Regions from separate parts of the Ramlibacter sp. bp-362 genome, predicted to be linked through region 2. Evidence: riboswitches for the same ligand, from Rfam matches in the RefSeq annotation. Region 2 holds a riboswitch; the other holds the start of a gene.
The links. A riboswitch is a leader RNA that binds a small molecule or an ion and turns the genes downstream of it on or off. The one in region 2 is predicted to bind thiamine pyrophosphate.

Region 1 (4,358 bases), on a different contig from region 2:
GCACCGCCAGGGCGACCGCCTGCAGCTGCTCGTGCAGGACTTCGGCCAGGGCATCGCGCCGGCGTTCCTGCCGCATCTGTTCGAGCGCTTCTCGCAGGGCGATGCCCCCGGCAACCGCAGCCACGGCGGCCTGGGGCTGGGGCTCTCCATCGTGAAGCACCTGGTGGACCTGCACGGCGGCGAAGTCAGCGCCAGCAGCGGCGGCGCGGGGCAGGGCACGCGCATGGAGGTCACGCTGCCCGCGCAGGCGCAGGACGACGGCACCGCCGAACGGACGGAGCCCGATGCACCGGACTCCGAGTTCGGCACGCTCGAGGCCTTGCACGGAATCGACGTGCTCGTGGTGGAAGACGACCCCGAGGCGCTGGAGATGATGACGCTGGTGCTCGCCGAGCGCGGCGCGCGCGTGCGCACCGCGGCGGACAGCGACGCTGCGGTGCGCGCGGTGCAGCAGGCCTGGCCCGACGTGGTGGTGAGCGACATCGGCCTGCCGGGACGCGACGGCTACGAGCTGGCGCGCCAGCTGCGGCGCCTGCAGGACGAACGCGGCGCGCCGCGCCTGCCCGTGATCGCGCTGACCGCCTTCGCGCGCGCCGAGGACCGGCAGAAAAGCATGGACGCCGGCTTCGACGTGCACCTGGCCAAGCCGCTGAAGCCGCACGTGCTGCTGTCGGCGATCGTGCGTTGCTGCCGCGCGGCGCCTCCTGGGTGAGCGCCTGCCGACCGCTGCGCGTGCGCGCCCGCATCCGCCGTCCGGCGGAGGTGCTCAAGTCTTGAGCAGTCCAGCGCAAGCCGCGCCGCGCCTTGCTGCGCCGTGGGCGCGGGGCTGCTCATCCCATGCCTTGTCCACAGTCGCGGTGGATATCTTGCGCGGGCGCACCCCGGAAATCGCTTGACACGGGCGTGATGCGTTTGCTAACCGCCTCGCCGCGCGCCCGGCACCGCGCGCCGCGCCATGCGGGAATAATCGCCGCATCGCAACATCGACCGCCTCCGCCATGCGCTTCCTGACCTTCGCCTGGGCCGTCGCCGGCGCGGCCTGCCTCGCCGCCTGCACGCCACCGAGCAGCCCGCCCGCCACGAACACGGCCGGCGCCCCCGACATCGGCAAGCTGACCGGCACCGCGCGCGTCACGACGCCCAGCGGCATCGTGTTCCAGTCCATCCAGGCCGGCAGCGGCCCCACGCCCAAGGCGACCGACACGGTGAAGGTGCACTACCGCGGCACCTTCCCGGACGGGCGCGAGTTCGACAGCTCCTACAAGCGCGGCGAGCCCGCCACCTTCGCGCTGAACCGCGTGATCCCCTGCTGGACCGAGGCCGTGCAGATGATGCGGCCCGGCGGCAAGGCGCGCGTGACCTGCCCGCCCGAACTCGCCTACGGCGCGCGCGGCGCCGGCGGCGTGATCCCGCCCAACGCGACGCTGGTCTTCGACATCGAACTCGTCGCGATCCAGTAAGGGCGCGGACTGGACCGCGGGCGCGAAGGCGCACACAATGCCGCGCATGCTGACCTTCTACTACGCCCGCGGCACCTGTGCCCTTGCCTCCCACATCGCCCTGGAGCAGTCCGGTGCGCCCTACGAGGCCGTGCGCCTGGACTTCAAGGCGCAGCAGCAGCGCTCGCCCGAGTACCTGCGCGTCAACCCCAAGGGCCGCGTGCCGGCGCTCGTGACCGACCGCGGCGTCCTCACCGAGACGCCGGCCCTGCTGCAGTACATCGCGCAGTCCTTCCCGCAGGCGGGGCTCGCGCCGCTGGACGACGCGTTCCTGCTGGCGAAGATGAACGAGTTCAACAGCTACATGTGTTCCACCGTGCACATCGCCCACGCCCACAAGGTGCGCGGCTATCGCTGGGTGGATGCCGAGGACACGGCGTCGCTCGAGGCGATGAAGAAGAAGGTTCCGCAGACCATGGCCGAGGGCTTCGCGCTGATCGAGGAGAAGATGCTGCAGGGCCCCTGGGTGCTGGGCGACCGCTACAGCACGAGCGACGCCTACCTGTTCACGCTGGCACGCTGGCTCGAAGGCGACGGCGTCGACGTGCAGCGCTTCCCCAAGGTCGCCGACCACATGCGCCGCATGGAGTCGCAGCCCGGTGTGGAGAAGGTCCTGGCGCTGCACGCGTCCTGAGGTCCAGCGGACCGCGGGTTCCCGCAGGGGGGTGACGCAGGAACCCCACCGCCCTCCGGCATTCCGCCCTGTGTCACAATCCCCGCAGCTCCGGGGTGTACGCGACGCGTGCTGAGATCCAGACCCGTGAACTTGAACCGGTTCAGACCGGCGGAAGGAGAGCTGCAGCCCTGACCCCCTCGGCGGTCGGGGGCGACGCCTTCGGAGCACCTGTTGTCGCCCGCGAAGGAGTCCCCTTGAACCGCACCGCCGCCTTCCGCTATCCCCGCGTCCTCTCGATCGCCGGCTCGGATTCCGGCGGGGGCGCCGGCATCCAGGCCGACCTCAAGACCTTCAGCGCGCTCGGCTGCTTCGGCATGACCGCGATCACCGCGCTGACGGCGCAGAACACGCTGGGCGTGCGCTCCATCCATGCCGTGCCGCTGCAGACCCTGGTCGACCAGGTCGACGCGGTGGTGGAAGACATCGGCGTCGACGCCGTCAAGATCGGCATGCTCCACTCCGCCGAGACCGTGCGCACGGTCGCGTCCGCGCTGCGCCGCCACGGCCTGCGCAAGGTGGTGCTCGACCCGGTGATGGTCGCCACCAGCGGCGCCAGGCTGATCGACGACGAGGCCATCGAGGTGCTGGTGCGCGAGCTGTTCCCGCTCGCCACCGTCGTCACGCCCAACCTCGACGAGGCCGCGCTGCTGGTGCGCCAGCCGCTCGCCAGCGAAGCCGAGATGGAAGCGGCCGCCCGCCAGCTGGTCGAGCGCGGCGCGCCCGCCGTGTTGCTGAAGGGCGGTCACCTGCCCGGCGACACCGTCAGCGACCTGCTGCTCGCGCGCGGCGCCGCACCGGTGTGGATGCGCGCGCCGCGCATCGCGACCGACAACACCCATGGCACCGGCTGCACCCTGTCCAGCGCCATCGCCAGCCACCTCGCGCTCGGTGCCGACCTGCACGAGGCCGTGGCGCACGCGCGCGAGTTCGTGCGCGGCGCGCTCGCCGCCGGCGCCCCGGTGCGCACCGGCGCCGGCAGCGGCCCGCTCAACCACGGCCACGCTCCGCAGGCGATGCGCCTGCAGCCGCTGCCATGAACGCCGCCCTGGTCGACACGCTGCTGTCCTTCCTGGCCCAGGACGGCTGCAGCGACGCCGAATTCGACGCGCTGGCGCTGCGCCTCTTCGCCGAGCAGCACGCGAACAACGCCGCCTACCGCCGCTTCTGCCAGCTGCGCGGCGCGACGCCGCGCAGCGTGCGCAGCTGGCGCGACATCCCCGCCGTGCCCATCAGCGCCTTCAAGGAAGTGACGCTCAGCTGCGCGCCCGCCGACGGCGCCGAGCGCGTGTTCATGACCAGCGGCACCACGCGCGGCGACGTCAAGGGGCGGCACTACCACCCCACCCTCGCCGTGTACGACGCCTCCATGACGCGCAACTTCGCCCGCCGCTTCATGCAGGACGCGCAGCGCCTTCCCATGGCCATCCTGTTCCCGCCGGAAGAGGAACTGCCGAACTCCTCGCTCGCCCATTACCTGGCGCTTGCGGTGCGCCACTTCGGCACAGACGCGAGCCGCTGGACCGTCACGCAATCGGGCATGGACCTCGCGGGCCTGCGCGCGATGCTGGGCGAGGCCGAGCGCAGCGGCGAGCCCTGCGCGCTGCTGGGTGCCAGCTACAGCTTCGTGCACCTGCTCGATGCGCTCGCCGCCAGCGGCGAAAGTTTCCGCCTGCCGCCCGGCAGCCGCATCCTCGACACCGGCGGCTACAAGGGGCATTCGCGCGAACTGCCGCTGGATGCCTTCTACGCCGCCCTGGCCAGCCAATTCGGCGTGCCCCGCGAGCTTTGCATCAACATGTACGGCATGACCGAGCTGAGCACGCAGCTCTACGACGACGGCAACGCCGCCGTGCCCTCGGTGAAGTCGGGTCCGCACTGGATCCGTTCGCGCCTGGTGGACCCGCTGAACGGGCGCGAGGTGCCGCACGGAGAGCGCGGCGTGCTGGTGCACTGCGACCTGGCGAACTTCAACTCCGTCACCAGCATCCTCACCGAGGACGTCGGCGTCGCCGTCGCCGGCGGCTTCCTGCTGCTCGGGCGCGCCGAGGGTGCGCAGGCCAAGGGCTGCTCCCTCGCCGTCGAGGAATTCCTGCAGGCGGCGCGCGCATGAGCCTCACCTTCACCGCCGGCCACCTGCCCGGCCTGCCCGCGGAGGAAGTCGGCTGGCAGTCGCTTTCCTTCGG
Region 2 (4,358 bases):
TGGCGCGCCATGATGCCGGCCTCGTAGGCGAGCCGGCCCGATTCCACGGCGAGCCGGAAGGCCCGCGCCATCTTCACCGGGTCGTGCGACTGCGACACGGCGGAGTTCACCAGCACGGCGTCGAAGCCCAGCTCCATCGCGTGGACGGCGTGCTGCGGCGAGCCGATGCCGGCGTCGACGACCAGCGTCGCGTCCGGCAGGCGCGCGCGCAGCGTGCGCAGCGCCGTCGGGTTCAGCAGGCCCTGCCCCGAGCCGATCGGCGCGCCCCAGGGCATGAGGATGCGGCAGCCCGCGTCCAGCAGGCGCTGGCAGGTGACCAGGTCGTCGGTGCAGTAGGGGAAGACCTCGAAGCCGTCCTTCACCAGCGTGCGCGCCGCCTCCACCAGCTCGAAGAGATCGGGCTGCAGCGTGTAGTCGTCGCCGATCACTTCCAGCTTGAGCCAGCGCGTGTCGAACAGCTCGCGCGCCATGTGCGCCAGGGTGACGGCTTCGCGCGCCGTCTTGCAGCCGGCCGTGTTGGGCAGCAGGCGGGCGCCGCTCGCGCGGATGAGCCCGTAGAAATCGCCGGGCGTGCCGGCGGCGGCCAGCTGGCGCTTGAGGCCGACGGTGACCACCTGCGTGCCGGAAGCGGCGATCGCCTCCTGCAGCACCTGCGGCGAGGGATACCCGGCGGTGCCGAGGAAGAAGCGGCTGGCGAGTTCGACCTCGCCGATGTTCAGTCCCATGCTCAACCTCCCGTGATGGGCTGGAAAGTGAAGACGGCGTCGCCGTCGTGCAGAGCGCGAGCGGCGCGGCCCGCGCGCGGCACGAACTCGCCGTTGACGGCCGTGGCCAGCGCCTCGGGCGGCTGGCCGAGCGTCGCGACGAGGTCCGCGAGCGTCGCACCCGCGTCCACCTGGCGCGGCTCGCCATTGAGCGTGATCTGCTTGGTCATTCCGTCATTCGTCATTCGTCATTTCGCCATGGGCTGCAAGGCGGCCTCCACCAGCGCCGGCCCGATCAGCCAGCCGTGGCGGAACAGCCCGTTGATGCGCGTGAGCCCGTCGCGCGTCTCCAGCAGCGGCAGGTTGTCCGGCAGGGCCGGGCGCAGGTTCGTCTCGCTGTGCACGATGCGCGCCTCGGCGAGCTCCGGCACGACGCTGTGCGCCGCGGCCAGCAGTTCGACCGTGGTGCGCAGCGACACGGGCGAGCGGTCCTCGCTCTCGATCTCGCTGGCGCCCACGACCACGATGTCGGGCGCGCGCGGCACGATGTAGACGCGGTAGCGCGGGTGCAGCAGGCGCAGCGGCCGGCGCAGCGGCACGCCGGGCGCCTGCAGCCAGAAGATCTCGCCGCGCACGCCGCGCACGGGCAGCTGCGGGCGGGCTCCGGTGCCGCGCACGTCGAAGACGTGGTCGAAGCGCTGTTCGCCGCCGGCGGTGCGCAGCGCGCCCGGCTCGGCGGAGGCCACGGTTTCGCCCCAATGCCAGTGCACGCCGGTCGCGCCCGCCGCCAGCGCCTGCATCGCCTGCACGGTATGGATGCGCCCCTCGTGCGGGAGCAGCCAGGCGTGGGCCGGCCCGCGGACGGCGGGTTCGAGCTCGCGCAGGGTTTCAGCGGGAAGCGATCGAGGGACGAGATCCGTAGGGTGGCGGTGAGCGGAGCGAACCCCACCGTCGGCCATCTTCGCGTGCAACAACTCGATCACGCGCCGGGCCGCCCCTTCGTCCCCGCGATGCGCCAGCAGCAGGCTCCCGTCGAACGCGCACTCCACCGGCAGCGCGAGCTGCCCCAGCACCTGCGGCCACAGTTCCATGCTCCGCAAGCCCAGCCGGAACACGCCTTCGTCCGCGCATTCCAGCTCCGCCACGGGGCTCAGCATGCCCGCGGCCGTCCAGCCGGCGGCGCCGCGCGCCTCGGCGTGCGCGGCCGGGTCGAACACGTGCACTTCGTGCCCGGTGCGGGAGAGGTGGAAGGCGAGGAGGCGGCCCAGCAGGCCGGCGCCGGCGATGGCAATCTTCATCGCGGGCGGGCCCGGGAGGGCGGGAAAGCGGGGAGGGGAAGATGCTGCATGCGGCTCTCCTTACGCCGGTACGAACCGGTTCAAGTTCACGGGTTTGGTGTTGCCATCTCAGCGACCGGCCGGCAGGCCGCTCGCACCCCGGAGCGAGCGCCAAGTATAGCCCGCGGGGACCGCCCGCGCGGGCGCATGGCTTAGACTGGCCCGCACGAGCCCGGGCACACGGGCCGCAGGAGACAGCCTCATGGAGATGACGACCTTCCGCCTGCGCGTGAACGGCACCGAGCGTGCCGTGCAGGCCGGGGAGAACACGCCCCTGCTGGACGTGCTGCGCAACGCCTGCGGGCTCAAGGCCACGCGCTTCGGCTGCGGCAGCGGTGAATGCGGCGCCTGCCACGTGCTGCTCGATGGCGTCTCCACGCCGGCGTGCGACACGCCCGTGGCCGCGGCGCAGGGCAAATCCATCGTCACCGTGGAAGGGCTGGGCGGGCCCGGCCGGCCGAGCGCGCTGCAGCAGGCCTTCATCGAGGAGCAGGCCGGCCAGTGCGGCTACTGCCTCTCCGGCATCCTGGCCACGGCGACGGCGCTGCTCGAACGCGAACCGCACCCGAGCGAAGCGCGCGTGCGCGAGGCGCTCGACGGCCACCTGTGCCGCTGCGGCGCGCACAACCGCATCGTGCGCGCGGTGCTGCGCGCCGCGGAAGCGGGGAGCGCGCGATGAGCGATCTTCCGAAGAGCCTGCAGGCCAACCCGAAGCTGTCGCAGTGGCTGTCCATCCTGCCCGCGGGCCGCGTGGAGGTGCGCAGCGGCAAGGTGGAACTGGGGCAGGGCATCGTGACCGCGCTGGCCGCCATCGCGGCGGAGGAGTTGGACGTCGCGCCGGCGCGCATCACCATGGTCCCCGCGAGCACGGCGGCATCGCCCGACGAAGGCTTCACGTCCGGCAGCCTGTCGATCCAGGATTCCGGCAGCGCCCTGCGCCAGGCCTGCGCGGAAGCACGCGACATCTACCTGCGCGCGGCGGCGCAGCGGCTGGAAGTGGCCGTCGCCGACCTGGAGATCGCCGACGGCGCCATCCGCGTGCGCGGCGCGCCGGACGTGGCGAGCAGCTACTGGGAGCTGGCCGATCCCGCCTTGCTGGAGGTCGCCGCTTCCGGCCGGGCCCGGCCCAAGCCGCCGCGCGCGCAGGCCGAGGCGCAGCTGCAGAGGGAAGACCTCGCCGCGAAGGTCCTGGGCCGGCCGGCCTTCCTCCACGACATGGAGCTGCCGGGCCTGCTGCACGCGCGCATGGCGCATCCGCCCTCGCCCGGCGCGGAGCTGCTGGAGGTCGACGCGGCCGCCGTCGAGGCGCTGCCCGGCGTGGTGCGCGTGGTCCGCCTGCGCAGCTTCCTCGCTGTCGTCGCGCAAAGCGAGGACAGCGCGGTGCGCGCGCTGCGCAAGCTGAAGGCGGTGGCGCGCTGGCGCGAAACGGCATCGCTGCCCGACGTGGACGACCTGCCCGCCTTCCTGCGCGCGCAGCCGGCCGAGACCAGCATCGTCGACGAGCAGCGCGACGCGAAGGCGCCCGCCGCGGTGCGGCGCTTCGGCGCGAGCTATGCGCGTCCCTACATCGCGCACGCGTCCATCGCCCCGTCCTGCGGCATCGCCCGCTTCGACGGCGGCAGGCTGGAGGTATGGACGCATGCGCAAGGCGTGTATCCGCTGCGCAAGGACCTCGCCGTGCTGCTGGATCTCTCCGCCGACGCGATCACCGTGACGCACGTGCCCGGCGCCGGCTGCTACGGCCACAACGGCGCCGACGATGCGGCGGTCGATGCGGCCCTGCTCGCGCACGCCTTGCCGGGCCATCCCGTCCGCGTGCTTTGGACGCGCGAGGACGAACTCTCCTGCGCGCCCTTCGGCGCGGCGATGGCCGTGGACGTGCGTGCCGGCGTCGCGCCCGACGGCCGCATCGTGGAGTGGGAGCACGAGACCTGGTCCAACGGCCACAGCCTGCGTCCCGGCCGCATGGCCGTGCCCGTGTTCCACGCGGCGCCGCTGCTCGGCTTCGCGCCGCAGGTGTCCATCAACGTGCCGGTGGCCACGGGCGGCGGCGCCGAGCGCAATGCCGTGCCGACCTACGACTTTCCCCAGCGCAGGATCGTCAACCACCGCCTGCTCGCCATGCCGCTGCGCACGTCGTCGCTGCGCTCGCTGGGCGCGCACTGCAACGTGTTCGCGGCCGAAGGGCTCGTCGACGAGATCGCCGTCGCGCTCGGCGTCGATCCACTGGACTACCGCCTGCGCCACCTGGGCGACCCGCGCAGCCGCGACGTGCTGGAGAAGGTCGCGGAGATGAGCGGCTGGCGCGGCCGCACGC

Region 1: linked by a shared signal. The riboswitch ahead of thiD (bifunctional hydroxymethylpyrimidine kinase/phosphomethylpyrimidine kinase) and the one ahead of ACY0MJ_RS18015 (FAD-dependent oxidoreductase) in region 2 are both predicted to bind thiamine pyrophosphate.

Annotation. Positions count from the first base shown of each region.
Region 1 covers NZ_JBUDXE010000021.1:26,665-31,022, reverse strand. The annotation lists gene ACY0MJ_RS20625 (ATP-binding response regulator) at 1-712, shown strand, start outside; gene ACY0MJ_RS20620 (FKBP-type peptidyl-prolyl cis-trans isomerase) at 999-1,460, shown strand; gene ACY0MJ_RS20615 (glutathione S-transferase family protein) at 1,507-2,133, shown strand; TPP riboswitch at 2,215-2,309, shown strand; gene thiD (bifunctional hydroxymethylpyrimidine kinase/phosphomethylpyrimidine kinase) at 2,370-3,212, shown strand; gene ACY0MJ_RS20605 (LuxE/PaaK family acyltransferase) at 3,209-4,285, shown strand; gene ACY0MJ_RS20600 (acyl-CoA reductase) at 4,282-4,358, shown strand, end outside.
Region 2 covers NZ_JBUDXE010000014.1:41,202-45,559, forward strand. The annotation lists gene ACY0MJ_RS18005 (thiazole synthase) at 1-725, opposite strand, end outside; gene thiS (sulfur carrier protein ThiS) at 728-934, opposite strand; gene ACY0MJ_RS18015 (FAD-dependent oxidoreductase) at 953-2,002, opposite strand; TPP riboswitch at 2,043-2,153, opposite strand; gene ACY0MJ_RS18020 ((2Fe-2S)-binding protein) at 2,244-2,720, shown strand; gene ACY0MJ_RS18025 (xanthine dehydrogenase family protein molybdopterin-binding subunit) at 2,717-4,358, shown strand, end outside.